3 regions of the Exiguobacterium sp. UBA5002 genome follow, and region 1 is predicted to be linked to each of the others. Evidence: riboswitches for the same ligand, from Rfam matches in the RefSeq annotation. Region 1 holds a riboswitch; each other region holds the start of a gene.

The links. Region 1 has a riboswitch for lysine ahead of B4C70_RS00820 (amino acid permease). Riboswitches for the same ligand answer to the same signal wherever they lie in the genome.
Region 2: it holds a riboswitch for lysine, as region 1 does, so the genes downstream of both, B4C70_RS14675 (Na+/H+ antiporter NhaC family protein) here and B4C70_RS00820 (amino acid permease) in region 1, are expected to answer to the same signal.
Region 3: it holds a riboswitch for lysine, as region 1 does, so the genes downstream of both, B4C70_RS13405 (aspartate kinase) here and B4C70_RS00820 (amino acid permease) in region 1, are expected to answer to the same signal.

Annotation. Positions count from the first base shown of each region.
Region 1 covers NZ_DGYQ01000005.1:10,895-15,447, reverse strand. The annotation lists gene msrA (peptide-methionine (S)-S-oxide reductase MsrA) at 1-385, opposite strand, end outside; gene B4C70_RS00825 (hypothetical protein) at 455-637, opposite strand; gene B4C70_RS00820 (amino acid permease) at 718-2,199, opposite strand; lysine riboswitch at 2,331-2,519, opposite strand; gene B4C70_RS00815 (MarR family winged helix-turn-helix transcriptional regulator) at 2,685-3,140, shown strand; gene B4C70_RS00810 (GGDEF domain-containing protein) at 3,277-4,368, shown strand; gene B4C70_RS00805 (TetR/AcrR family transcriptional regulator) at 4,410-4,553, opposite strand, start outside.
Region 2 covers NZ_DGYQ01000048.1:73,707-78,259, reverse strand. The annotation lists gene B4C70_RS14690 (methyltransferase) at 1-42, opposite strand, end outside; gene B4C70_RS14685 (heme oxygenase) at 132-452, shown strand; gene B4C70_RS14680 (hypothetical protein) at 575-1,312, shown strand; lysine riboswitch at 1,405-1,583, shown strand; gene B4C70_RS14675 (Na+/H+ antiporter NhaC family protein) at 1,695-3,278, shown strand; gene htpG (molecular chaperone HtpG) at 3,344-4,553, opposite strand, start outside.
Region 3 covers NZ_DGYQ01000045.1:42,872-47,424, reverse strand. The annotation lists gene B4C70_RS13410 (aspartate-semialdehyde dehydrogenase) at 1-690, opposite strand, end outside; gene B4C70_RS13405 (aspartate kinase) at 704-1,903, opposite strand; lysine riboswitch at 2,016-2,193, opposite strand; gene argH (argininosuccinate lyase) at 2,264-3,634, opposite strand; gene B4C70_RS13395 (argininosuccinate synthase) at 3,631-4,553, opposite strand, start outside.

The sequences.
Region 1 (4,553 bases):
TCTCTACCGCGACCGGACGCGAGAAGCGTCCTGATGCGTCAAGCTCTGCTTTCGAACGTTCAGCTGCTTCACGCTGTGCTTCATCGACATAAAAGATAGCCGGTTGGTACGATTCACCACGGTCATTGAATTGACCTCCACCATCTGTCGGGTCGATTTGACGCCAGAAGATCTCGAGTAATTCTTCGTACGTAATGACGGACGGATCGTACGTGACTTCAACCGCCTCCAAGTGACCTGTCGTTTCCGAACAGACCTCTTTATAAGTCGGGTTCTCTGTATGACCACCGGTATATCCTGAAATGACCTGCTCTACACCATCATATTTATGGAATGGCTTGACCATGCACCAGAAACAACCACCTGCAAATATTGCTTTTGCCATCTATCTTCCCCTCCTCTGTATGTGTCTATTTTACCGCGTTCAGAGAATGGACTCGACTTTCCTGCTCATTCAATCCTCTGGGTTCGCTTTTAGACGACGCATGACGAAGTAAATCGCCGCAAAGACAAGAAGAAGTCCTCCAAGCGAATACCAGATGTTATTCAAACGATAGATCATTTGGTACAAGGCAAGCGTCACAAGCAATAATGCGATCGGTAAGAAGGCACGCTTAAAGTGGTACCAGTAATTCACGAAGATCGCCTCCTGTTTTTCTTTCATCTTACTTGAAGCGACATCTAAAAAGCCACCTTCATTTGAAGGTGGCTCACTGATTAAGATTGACGTGGATGTTCCGGGAAGTCCATCTCGTCATAACGAACGATCGACGTCCGGTTTTTAAATTTATGTCCTAACCAGAAGGCAAGGAACAATGGAATACCGACGTACGTCGCAGCAATCCCGACCCAATCGATTTGATCAGCGAGGAATGCGGCATAGTTTTGACCAACGATGACAAGGAAACAAAGACCGAATGCGAACAGCGGACCGAACGGGAACGCTGGTGCAACATATGGTAAGTCTTTCAACGAGTGACCTTGTGCAACGAATCCTTTACGGAAGCGATAGTGACTGATCGCAATCCCGAGCCATGCGATGAATCCTGTCATCCCGGAAGCATTGAGTAACCACAGGTAGACTTGTCCACCAAACATCGACGTCAAGAAACAGAGCGCACCGACTGCACCTGTTGCAAGCAAGGCGTTACGGGGCACACCGTTTTTCGAGACTTTCGCGAATAACTTCGGTGCATCGCCTTGGCGCGCAAGTGTATACAGCATCCGTGTCGAAGCATACATGCCTGAGTTTCCGGCAGATAGAACAGACGTCAAGATGACAGCGTTCATGAGTGCTGCTGAGAACGCAAGACCTGCTTTTTCAAAGACGAGCGTAAACGGACTAACCGCTACGTCCGTAATGTCATTCGAAACCAAGTTCGGACTCGTATACGGAATGAGCATTCCGATGACGAAAATCGCGAAGACGTAGAAAAGTAAGATACGCCAGAAAACTTGTTTGACTGCTTTAGGAACGTTCTTTTTCGGGTCTTCTGACTCACCCGCGGCAATCCCGACGAGCTCCGTTCCTTGGAAACTGAATCCAGCAACAAGAATGATTCCGATGACGGCAGGAATCCCACCGACGAACGGCGCATCGCCAAGAGCAAAGTTTTTAAAGCCAACCGGTGGCTCCGATGTAAAGACACCGAAAATCATCGCAACACCGACGACTAAGAAGACGATGACGGTAACGACTTTAATCATCGCAAACCAATACTCCGCTTCCCCGAATCCTTTAACGGAGAAGTAGTTCAAGCCGATCATGAGTAAGAGGAATAAGGCACTGAAATAAAATCCAGGAACATCCGGGAACCAGTACGTCATGACGATTTGTGCTGCGACGAGTTCAACTGCGATCGTGACTGCCCAGTTGTACCAGTAGTTCCAGCCGAGTGCAAAGCCGAATGATGGATCGACGAATTTCGTTCCATATGTCGAGAAGGATCCGGCGACCGGCATGTACGCTGCCATTTCACCAAGACTTGTCATGAGGAAGTAGACCATCAGACCAACGATTGCATATGATAGGAGCGCCCCACCTGGTCCTGCTGCTGCGACGGAAGCACCGGACGCAATGAAGAGTCCTGTTCCGATCGCTCCACCGATGGCGATCATCGACATATGACGGGCTTGTAATCCACGTTTTAATCCTTCTGCTGTCGAATCTGTTGTTTGTTTCACATCTAGATTGTTCATTTCGTTCGCTTCTCTCTTTAATAAATTTTTGAGAGGACACTTTTTGAATGAAAAAACAAAAAGCGCCCTCATCTTCCAGATGGAAGATGAGAAGGCAACATAATAAAATGGATGCGCCTCATTCTACCGTCGTGAAAGATAGCTCTCCACAAGTAGGTGATACCCGACTTGTGACAGTATTAGACCTATTTGATCTAATCCCAATCGATCATCTTCAAAGCGATGATTGATTTCGGCAATTCTTCCTTTCAGGTCACCTCATCTGTCGCTTGACGACATCCGTAACCGTACTCTTAAGAACTGCAACCTCCATCCCACTGGTTGAGTGAGAACTGAATTAAGTTAGTTATTACTACGCCATATTACACAAAACGCCACGAAATTGTCAATTGCCTTTTTCGAATCTGGGGTAGTCGATGGTAAAAATCCGATATGTTTAGTACACTAAATGGTAGAAGTCCACTGAGAGAAAGGATGCTGCTTGCATGCCACAGGAACGTGATTTGCTAACTTATCGACTCGAGGAACAAATGCGTGTCATTCTTCGTACCCTGCGACGTGAACTTAACCGGCTATTTGAAGGAACGGCGACCCGGAGTGAATTTTTCATCTTACGAAGCCTTTCAGAAAATGGTCCTCAGCGCCCGACGCTTCTTGCGGAACAATTTGAGCTCGCGACGAGTCAAGTCACTGCTTTGACGGATAAGCTGTATAAACAAGGATATGTCACACGGACACGCTCGACGGAAGATCGTCGCTCGATTGTCCTTGCTTTGACGGATGACGGAGAGCGTGCTTTTCGGGAACTCGAGGTCGTCCGAAGAAACTATTTACAAGATCGCTTCGGAACTTTAACAGAAGAAGAACTGGAAACGATGATTCGCGTCTTCGATAAGATTTTACTGACGATGGATGAGGATACGCTCACTTCGTCTTCATAAAAAACGGTAGATTTTCTACCGTTTTTTATGTTTTATCTAAACATTTACCTCTGTCTAACCGTTACCTAGATGAGTATACTGGAGTATATATATGGAAATCTGTTAGCTGGGGAGTTGGGAGGATTTGTTGTCCATCATGAATCAATTCATCATTAACTTTTGTCTACTGTTCACGACGACTACTCTCTTATTCTTACCATTTCGGAATCGACCACGTATTTCGCTGAATTCCAGCTGGAGTACACGCCTCATATTGGGAAGTGTCTGTGGTCTGATTGCAGTTTTGTTGATATTCAATGGCATTCAGATCGATGTCGCCCGTGTGGATTTACGAATCATCCCAGTCGCGATCGCTATGCTATTCGGTGGTTTCCCGAGCGCCATCGTCGCCGGTATAATGATCATCGGGACACGTTACTTTTTGACACCCGTCGATCAAATGGAGGGTTTTTATCTGTCCACACTGATTATCGTCTTAATCATTACGACGATCGGAATCGTACGTCGATTCGTTCATGTCTCGACACGCCATTTTCAATTATTGGTGTCAATTGGTGTTCTCTATTCGTTACCTGCCATCTATATCCTGACAAACAGCTGGTCGACATTCTTTAAAATTTCAATCGCTTATATCTTTTTTAATCTATTGGCTGGCTTTGTTGCTTTTCGACTGCTGACGGAATTACGCCGTCACTTCGAAAACATTCAGTATCAACAAAAACTAGCGATGACGGATGCTTTGACCGGACTTGCCAATCGGCGGCGTCTCGATGATTCACTGTCACTTGTCGGTTCAACGGATCAAGGGTATTCACTTGTCTTGATTGATATCGACTTCTTCAAGCACGTCAATGATACATATGGTCATGACGCCGGAGATGATGTCCTACATCAACTCGGCATGACACTCGCTTCCTTAACACGACCGGATGACCTCGTCGGACGGTACGGTGGTGAAGAGTTTTTGATCATTTTACCAAGCACTACAGCTAAAGAAGCTCAAAAAATCTCAGAGTTGGCTCGGATGACGGTCGCACGCAACCTGTTCCCGACGGCAGACGTACCTGATCTGCAAATCACGATTTCGCTTGGGATTGCACATTCTAGTGGTTCCCATACGTCTTTAGAAGTATTACAACAAGCAGATAAAGCGTTGTATTACTCAAAAGAAAGCGGACGAAACCGAAGTACGATTTATACGAAGGAACTTGCCTTCCGACAAGCTTGAATACGAGACACTTCCTATCGGGAGTGTCTTTTTCTATGACCTTATTCCGTTTCTTTCGGAAAACCGATGCTTTCAACCGTTCCAAAGACGATCATCCGGCTCAATTGCTCCGCCATATATGCGGATGAATATGGCCGACCGTTTCGCAACCAGGAAATCAATAATCCTAACTGTCCACCAATGAC
Region 2 (4,553 bases), on a different contig from region 1:
GGTCTCAATTCGTAATCGTTGATCATATTCCTGTTCATTCATCGTCTTTTGTTCCTTCTTTCCGGCATTCTTTCCCTCATCGTACTATACTGAAGAAGTACGTTACTCGTTTTTTGAAAGGGGATTTTATGATGATCGTCGTTACGAACCGGATTAAAGTCAAAAAGGGGATGGCTGCAGCTCTCGCTCCTCGTTTTACGCGTCCAAGTGGACTTGATACGATGGACGGATTCATCCGTGTTGAGGTCTTATTGACGCAAAACATCGAAGAACACGATGAAATGAACGTCAACATGTACTGGGAAGATATGAAGAGTTTTCAAGCGTGGCGGGAAAGTGACGATTTCAAAGCGTCACATAGTCGACCTGCGAGTAGTGAGGCAGGAGAATCGCCAATGCTCGGCAGCGAGATTCTGACATATGAAGTCGCTTCGGTCAAAGAACGCGCATGATGCACGAAAAGGACTCGTATCGAGTCCTTTTTTATATACCTATATACAAATAATGAAAGGGTCGAATTGTCATAAATGGTATTATTTGTTATCATAGTGCCATTACAGAGAGAGGGTCCTTCATGAATTCATTAACTATATTTGAACAAGCCATTCGTAGCTTACCTGACGATCGTACGTTACGACGTGATGAATTATGGACGGACGATTTTTTATTGCAACAGGAGAACGAGCTGACCGTCTATTACTCTCCGATTGGCGAATATGTCAATACTGAAGCAAAAGTCGTCATCATCGGGATCACACCAGGTTTTGAACAGATGCGAATCGCTTTCGAAGAAGCGACGGATGCCCTTCATCATGGTGTTTCATTAGAAGAGACGGCACGCCTCGTCAAATATACAGCAAGCTTTGCCGGAACGATGCGACGTAATCTCGTCCAGATGCTTGATACACTCGAACTTCCAGCATTACTAGGAATTGAGACAACGGCTAGCTTATTTCATCAACACCAGGAATTGTTACATCCGACGTCGCTGTTAAAGCAACCCGTCTTTTATCGCGAAAAAAATTACTCGGGTCATCAACCGAAGATCAATCGTAGCCCTTTATTGAGGCACTACGCGGAAGAACACTTCGTCGCTGAGATCAATCAGTTACAAAAAACAGCGTTATTAATTCCACTCGGTCGGGTCGTCGAGACGCAAGTCCGTGGATTGATTCATGATGGACGAATCGAACAGCATCAGCTTCTTTCCGGATTCCCCCACCCATCTGGCGCGAACGGTCATCGAAAAAAACAATTCGAGGAAAACCAAGCCTATTTGATGAAACAGCTCATTCAACATTTTGCTGAATAAACAACTTTATCTTAAATTATCAGAATATATGGTTGAATCGCTTCTGAAATACATGATAAAGTGTCCATAAGAACAGAATATGACTATTCTATCGATGAGGTAGAGGCGCGATTTCAATCAGTACTTGGTCCGAGGATGACAACGAAGACGACTACAGGAAAGGTGACATCGCCGAAATGACAGTATGTGTCGAGCATATCGTCGTTGGTCGATTCGGGAAACACCCGATCGATTGCCATACATAACAATTGTATGGAGCGCTCCAATTCGGCTAAGAAAGACGCATCCAGCGAGGGTGTCGGCTTTGTTGCCGGTGCCCTTGCTTTTTTTGTGCCGCGGGGTCTCATCTTTAAGCTATTTATTAAAGAGGAGGATATTTTTCATGGTCAACTATTCAGATTCCATTATTGCCCTTGTACCTGCTTTACTAGCTATCTTATTAGCCATCTTTACCCGAAAGGTCGTTCTTTCGTTAGGTGTCGGCATTCTCGTCGGTGCCCTGTTACTCCACCGTTTTAACCCGATCGATACGGTAACCTATCTCGGCAAGAACATCTTCAGTCTCTTTTGGGCAGACGGTGCCTTGAACGAGTGGAACGTCTTATTGCTTGTCTTCTTGTTATTGCTCGGCGTCCTTTCCACGCTCATTCAGACATCAGGTGGCGCTCGTGCCTTCGGTGAATGGGCTTCTACTCACGTCAAGACAGCGCGTGGTGCACGCTTAGTTGCCTTCGGACTCGGTATCTTGATTTTCATCGATGATTACTTCAACAGTCTCGCTGTCGGCAACGTCAGTCGTCCGTTAACGGATCGCCGTGGTGTCTCACGTGCGAAGCTTGCCTATTTAATTGACTCAACAGCTGCGCCTGTTTGTGTCATCAGTCCGCTTTCGAGTTGGGGCGCATTCATCATCTCCATCATCGCCGGTATCTTAACGACGCACTCGATTACGGATTACTCAGCGTTTAGTGCTTTCATGATGATCGTTCCAATGAACTTCTATGCGATTTTCGCGTTACTTTTAACACTTTACATCGCTTACTCTGGCGTCTCTGTCGGACCGATGAAACAGCATGAACGCCGTGCCGCGAATGGTGAACTTTTTGATGCGTCAAAAGGAACACCGATGGGGATGGCAAAAGAGGTCAACGAACATACGAACGGAAAAGTCCGGGATCTCGTCGTTCCGATCGTCGTTCTCGTCATTGCTACGATCAGTGCGTTGCTCGGAACAGGTGCTCAGGCACTTGCAGCCGACAATCGCCCGTTTACTTTAATTGGAGCATTTGAGGCAACAGACGTCACACGTTCACTCGTCGCAGGTGTCGTCATCAGTTTAATCGTTGCTTTCCTGATGCTGATCGGACGGAAAATTCCGGGCCGCGATTACCGTGCAAGCATCGTTGCTGGTATGCGTTCGATGTGGCCAGCAGTCGTGATTCTGTTATTTGCTTGGACGATCATTGCTGTTATCGGTGATATGAAAACAGGCGATTATCTCGCAAGCTTCATCAGCAACTCGATTTCTGCTTCGTACTTGCCGTTCTTATTATTCTTGATTGCCGGCTTGATGGCATTCTCGACAGGAACAAGTTGGGGCACATTCGGGATCATGTTGCCAATCGGTGCGGATCTCGTCATGGCTGTCGATGCTTCACTCTTGTTACCGACGCTTGCTGCTGTTCTTGCTGGATCTGTCTTCGGTGACCATTGTTCACCGATTTCCGATACGACGATCCTCAGTTCGACAGGGGCTGGATCCCATCATATCGATCACGTTACGACACAATTACCGTATGCGCTAGTCGGTGCCGTCACTGCGGCAGTCGGTTATTTAGTCATCGGTTTCACGGAGTCTTCGGTCTTCGGTTTCATCGGAGCTCTTGTCACATTCGTACTCTTTGTCGTCGTCTTGAACGTTCTCTCGAAAAAAGGCGAAACCGCTTCGGATTTACAAACGGATTGATGAAACACTTTACGAAAAAAGGCATTGGATGCGCGCATCCAATGCCTTTTTTATATCTATTCGTTTCACACCATCAATAAACACACATCATTCGCGAACGCTACTGGATCCTCGAGTGGGAGTCCTTCGACAAGCAATGCTTGTTGATACATTAGTTTTGTATAGCGCTCGAATTTTGAACGATCGTTTTGATACGCCGTTTCAAGAGACTCGAACACTGCGTGTGACGGATTCAATTCAAGAATCTTGACCGCTTCTACCCCTTCATTATTCGGCATCGCCTTCAGAATTTTCTCCATCTCGATCGAGACAGCGCCGTCCGTCGCAAAGCAGACAGGATGCGATTTTAGACGTGTTGAGGCTTTGACTTCCTTGACTTGCCCACTTAGCACTTCCTGCATGGCTTGGAACATCTCTGCTTGTGCGTCCGTCGTCTCCGCTTCCTCCGCTTCAATCCCTAAATCGCTACTCGTGACCGACTTGAACGTCTTCTCGTTGTACGTCACGAGCATCTGGATCGCGAACTCATCGATCTCTTCCGTGAAGTACAAGATATCATACCCTTTATCACGGACGAGCTCGGATTGTGGTAATTTATCCAGACGATTCGTACTCTCACCAGCGGCGTAGTAAATATGTGCCTGATCTTCCGGCATCGCTGCGACGTATTCTGCGAGTGTGATCAACTTCTTTTCCTTCGCCGAGTAGAAGAGGACCAGATCCTGCACCTGTTCTTTATGCATGCCATAATCATTATACATACCGAACTTCAGCTGGCGTCCGAACGCTTGATAGAATGTTTCGTACTTCGTGCGATCCTCGCGCAGGAGGGCTTCGAGTTGTGTCTTGATCTTACTTTGGATATTTTTCGCGATCAATTTCAATTGACGATCGTGTTGCAGTAACTCGCGCGAGATGTTGAGCGATAAGTCTTCCGAGTCAACCATCCCTTTGACGAAACTGAAGTGATCCGGCAACAAGTCGCTGCATTTTTCCATGATCAAGACACCGTTGGCATAGAGTTCAAGACCCTTTTCAAATTCCTTCGAATAATAATCGTACGGTGCCTGCTCTGGAATGAATAAGATCGATTGATAACGAACAGCGCCGTCGACACTGATATGAATGTGTTTCGCTGGTGTGTCGAAACCATAACGCTTCTCTTGGTAGAAGTTCGTATAGTCCTCGTCTGTCAATTCCCGTTTGTTCTTCCGCCAGATCGGCACCATGCTGTTGATCGTCTTGACGACTTCGACCTCTTCCGTCTCGTCACTG
Region 3 (4,553 bases), on a different contig from region 1:
GACTGGAACACGCACACATGTCGCGCTGACTGGTAGTGCTGGAAGATTGAAGATTTTCCGTGTTTCGTCAATCATCTTCTGCTCTTCTTTCGTATAGCCGTTCTCAAGGAACACATCGATATGTGGCAAGATGTTATCGTGAATCGGATGCGGATAATTGACGGGCTCTTCTCCGCGTGCTCCACGTGCCAGATCCTCGATTCCTTTTTGACCAGAACCGGATACGGCCTGATACGTCGTATAGTTGACACGCTCGAATCCCAGTGACTGGAGCGGTGCTAAGGCGACGACGGATTGAATCGTCGAACAGTTCGGATTTGCGATCAAGCGGTCCGTTGCTTGAATCGCTTGCGGATTGACTTCTGGCACGACGAGTGGAATCGTCTCCTGCATCCGGAAGGCACTTGAATTATCAACGACGAGTGTTCCGTTTTCAGCTAGTAACGGGGCATATTGCTCACTGATCGTTCCGCCCGCTGCGAACAACGCGACATCGATCCCGTCTTCCGTGATGTTTGGCGTCAGCGCTTGGATCGTAATATCTTCTCCCTTGAACTGTACCGTGTTCCCTGCTGAACGAGCAGAAGCGTAAGCGGACAGGCGGCTGACCGGGAAGTCCAGTTCGGCTAGTACTTGTAACATTTTTTGACCGACGGCGCCGGTTGCTCCGATGACGGCTACATGATACATTCTGTTTTCCTCCTTATAACTCGAACGCGTTTGCAATCGCTGCAACCGTCCGTTCAATATCTGCTTGTGCAATCGTGTATGAGATGCTGATTTCTGAAGTCGTAACTTGATAGAACGGAATGTTCTCTGCTCGGAAGATTGCGAACAATTTCGAAGCGACACCTGTTGCATCCCGCATCCCGATTCCGACGACAGATAATTTCGCGTGTTGATTATGGCGATCGACCTTGACTGTCGTGAAGCGATCCATGATGTCTTTCAATGCTTCATCGAGGAACTCTTCCTCATCGAGTGGACATGAGAACGATAAGAAAATGTCACTGTCGAACGTCGTTTGACTGATCATGTCGATGTTGACGTGGCGATTGGATAAAAGTTCGAAGATATCGGCTACTGCTGCATTCGTTTGCGGTACGTGTTTGATTGATACCGTCAAGACGTTCTTCGTCACACTGACACTCGTCACCGCTTTTTGTTCCATTGTTTCCGTCGCTTCCATGATCCATGTTCCCCTTTTCGATTCAAGTGTTTTCCCGACGAAGATGTGTACGCCATATTTTTTTCCTAGTTCGACACTTCGCATTTCCATGACCTTCGACCCGAGGGCGCTCATTTCCATCATCTCATCATACGAGATATGTGGAATCGGTTGAGCGGCGGCATGGATTCGCGGATCAGCTGTATAGACACCGTCGACATCCGTGTAGATTTCACACCGTTTATCAAGGACTGCCGCAAGGGCAACAGCCGTTGTATCCGATCCACCACGTCCGAGCGTCGTGACATCACCGAGTTCGTTGACACCTTGGAATCCAGCGACGATGACGACATCATATGTTTCGAGTTTTTGTCGTAATAGATTTCCATCAATTTGTTTGATCTTACTTTTCGTATGCAATCCCATCGTACTGATTCCCGCTTGAGCGCCTGTTTGCGATAACGCTTTGACGCCGAGTGAGTTGAGGGCGATGCTGAGTAATGAAATCGTCTGTTCTTCTCCGATGGCAAGCAGTCGATCGAGTTCTCTTCGCTCGGGGCGATCCGTGATGGCTTGCGCCTGAGCGATCAAAGAATCTGTCATCTTGCCCATCGCCGAAACGACGACGACGAGTTTTTCACCTTCGGCTGCGCGACTCTTCAAATAATTCGCAATAGACTGAATCTGTTCGACAGTCGCAACCGAGCTTCCACCAAATTTAAGTACAGTTGTCACAATCCTATCTCCTTTGTCCCGATACAGAAAAAAACGACGGGCCGGTAGGAGCGTTCCTACGGCCCGTCGTTATCACGATCGGACAAACGAAGACAAAGTCATTCGTTCTTTTACGTAAGATAGCGCTCCGAAACATCGGTTTCGGCAGTACAACGGATCTTAACCGTTGTACCAGCAAACAAGAAGAAGCATCTTCTCGTTCACTTCGGCGGACTTCCCCTTTCACATCATTCGGCATGCTTGCCTTCAAGAATGATGCTACTCATGTCATCCGCGCCTCTATCTGTCGGTTGTTAGTTACAGTTATAGCAGACATCTTTTGTTAAATCCAGTCATTTGACTGTTTTTTTTCAAAATTCGTCAATTCGCAAGATGCTGTTTCGCGAGTTCGAGTTGCTCCGACACGGCAGCAAACCCTGTCCCGCCGTAGCTAGTCCGGCGTGCTACTGCTTGAACCGGATCGAGGAGCGGATAGACGTCTTCCGTGATATCAGGATGGAACGTTTGATACGTCTCGAGGTTCAAATCCTTCAGGAAACAACCGTTCTGCACACAGTAAAGGACGGCTTTGCCGACGATTTCATGCGCTTCCCGGAACGGTATGCCTTTCGTTACAAGGTAGTCGGCGAGTTCCGTTGCATTCGAGAAGTCTTGCATTGTCGCCTTCTTGAGCGCTTCGGTCTTAAACGTCGCAGATTCAATCATTCCGGTGAAGATTTGAACGGATTGGAGAACGGTATCTGCTGTATCGAAGACCCCTTCCTTATCCTCTTGCATGTCTTTGTTGTAAGCGAGTGGTAATGCCTTCATCGTCGTCAAGAAGCCCATCAGATTGCCGTAGACGCGCCCCGTTTTCCCACGAATCAATTCAGCGAAATCAGGATTTTTCTTCTGTGGCATCATGCTCGACCCTGTCGAGAAAGCATCAGACAACTCGATGAAGCCAAATTCTTGCGATGCCCAGATGATGATTTCTTCACAAAAACGCGAGAGATGCATCATGACGGTAGAGGCGATCCCGAGGTATTCGATGACGAAATCGCGGTCGGAGACAGCGTCGAGACTGTTCGGATAGATTGACTCAAAACCGAGCAACTCGGCAGAACGGAAACGATCGATTGGGAATGTCGTCCCCGCGAGCGCGCCTGCCCCGAGCGGTGATTTCCGGATCCGCTTTTGATTATCCGTCAACCGTTCGACATCACGTTCGAACATCCAGAAATAAGCGAGCAAGTGATGGGCAAGCGAGATTGGTTGTGCCCGTTGCAAATGCGTATAACCTGGCATGACCGTCTCGATATGTTGCTCCGCTTGTTCCGTGATGACCGATTGGAGCTCGCGTAATGCCGTCGTCAACGCTTCAACATGTTGTTCCATCCATAGATGTAAATCCGTTGCGACTTGATCGTTTCGGCTCCGTGCCGTATGCAGTTTTCCTGCAACCGGACCAATCTGTTCCGTCAATAGACGCTCGAGATTCATGTGAATGTCTTCATCTGCTAGCGTATACACATGATCCGCTAACGTCGTTTCCAGTTGCTTCAGTCCTTGCTCGATTTGTGTCCACTCGTCTTGAGCGAGGATCCCTTGTTCAAATAGCATCTGCGCGTGTGCGAGACTGCCTTTTAAATCGACGCTCGCTAATTTTTGATCGAACGTGATCGATGCTCCGAAGGCTTCCGCTTGAGCGGAAGCACTTTCCGTAAAACGTCCACCCCAGAGTTTGGTCATTTCGTGACACCCGCCTGACGATGTACGCTCGCATGCGTCGAAACGGCAAGTCCGTGTAATTTGATGAAGCCTTTTGCTGCTTCATGATCGAACGCGTCTTCTTTCGTATACGTCGCAAGTTTCTCATCGTAGAGTGAGACAGCGGACTGACGACCTGTCACGGTTGCGTTTCCTTTGAACAGTTTAACGCGAACTTCTCCTGTGACGTCCTGTTGTGTCGCCGTCAGGAATGCTTTCAAGCCTTTTGTCAATGGTGCATGGAAGAGACCGTTATAGATCGTTTCTGCATATTGTTTGCTGAGTAGTGGTTTGAAATGCGCGACGTCCTTCGTCAATGTAATCGTCTCGAGTGCAGCGTGAGCTTTGAGTAAAACCGTTGCTCCTGGGCACTCATAGACTTCCCGCGATTTGATACCGACGAGACGGTTCTCGACGTGGTCGATCCGTCCGACCCCATGTGCACCAGCGATGATGTTCAGTTCCGTGATCAGTTTCGCCAGTGGATACGTCGTTCCGTTGATCGAGACCGGAACACCTGCTTCAAAGCCAATGATGACTTCTTCTGCCTGATCCGGAGCGTCTTCTGGCGCTACTGTTAACGCGTAAGCGTCTTGCGGTGGCTCTGTCCAAGGGTTTTCTAGGACGCCACACTCGTTACTCCGTCCCCAGAGGTTCATGTCGATTGAGTATGGGCTGTCGAGGTTGATCGGGATCGGCACGTTGTTTTCTTTCGCATAGGCGATCTCTTCTTCCCGTGACCATTTCCATTCCCGAACCGGTGCGATGACTTCGAGTGATGGATCAAGTGCTGCGACCGAAACTTCGAACCGGACTTGGTCGTTCCCTTTTCCGGTACATCCGTGAGCGACCGCCGTTGCACCATGTTGATGCGCGACTTCGACAAGCTTTTCTGCGATCA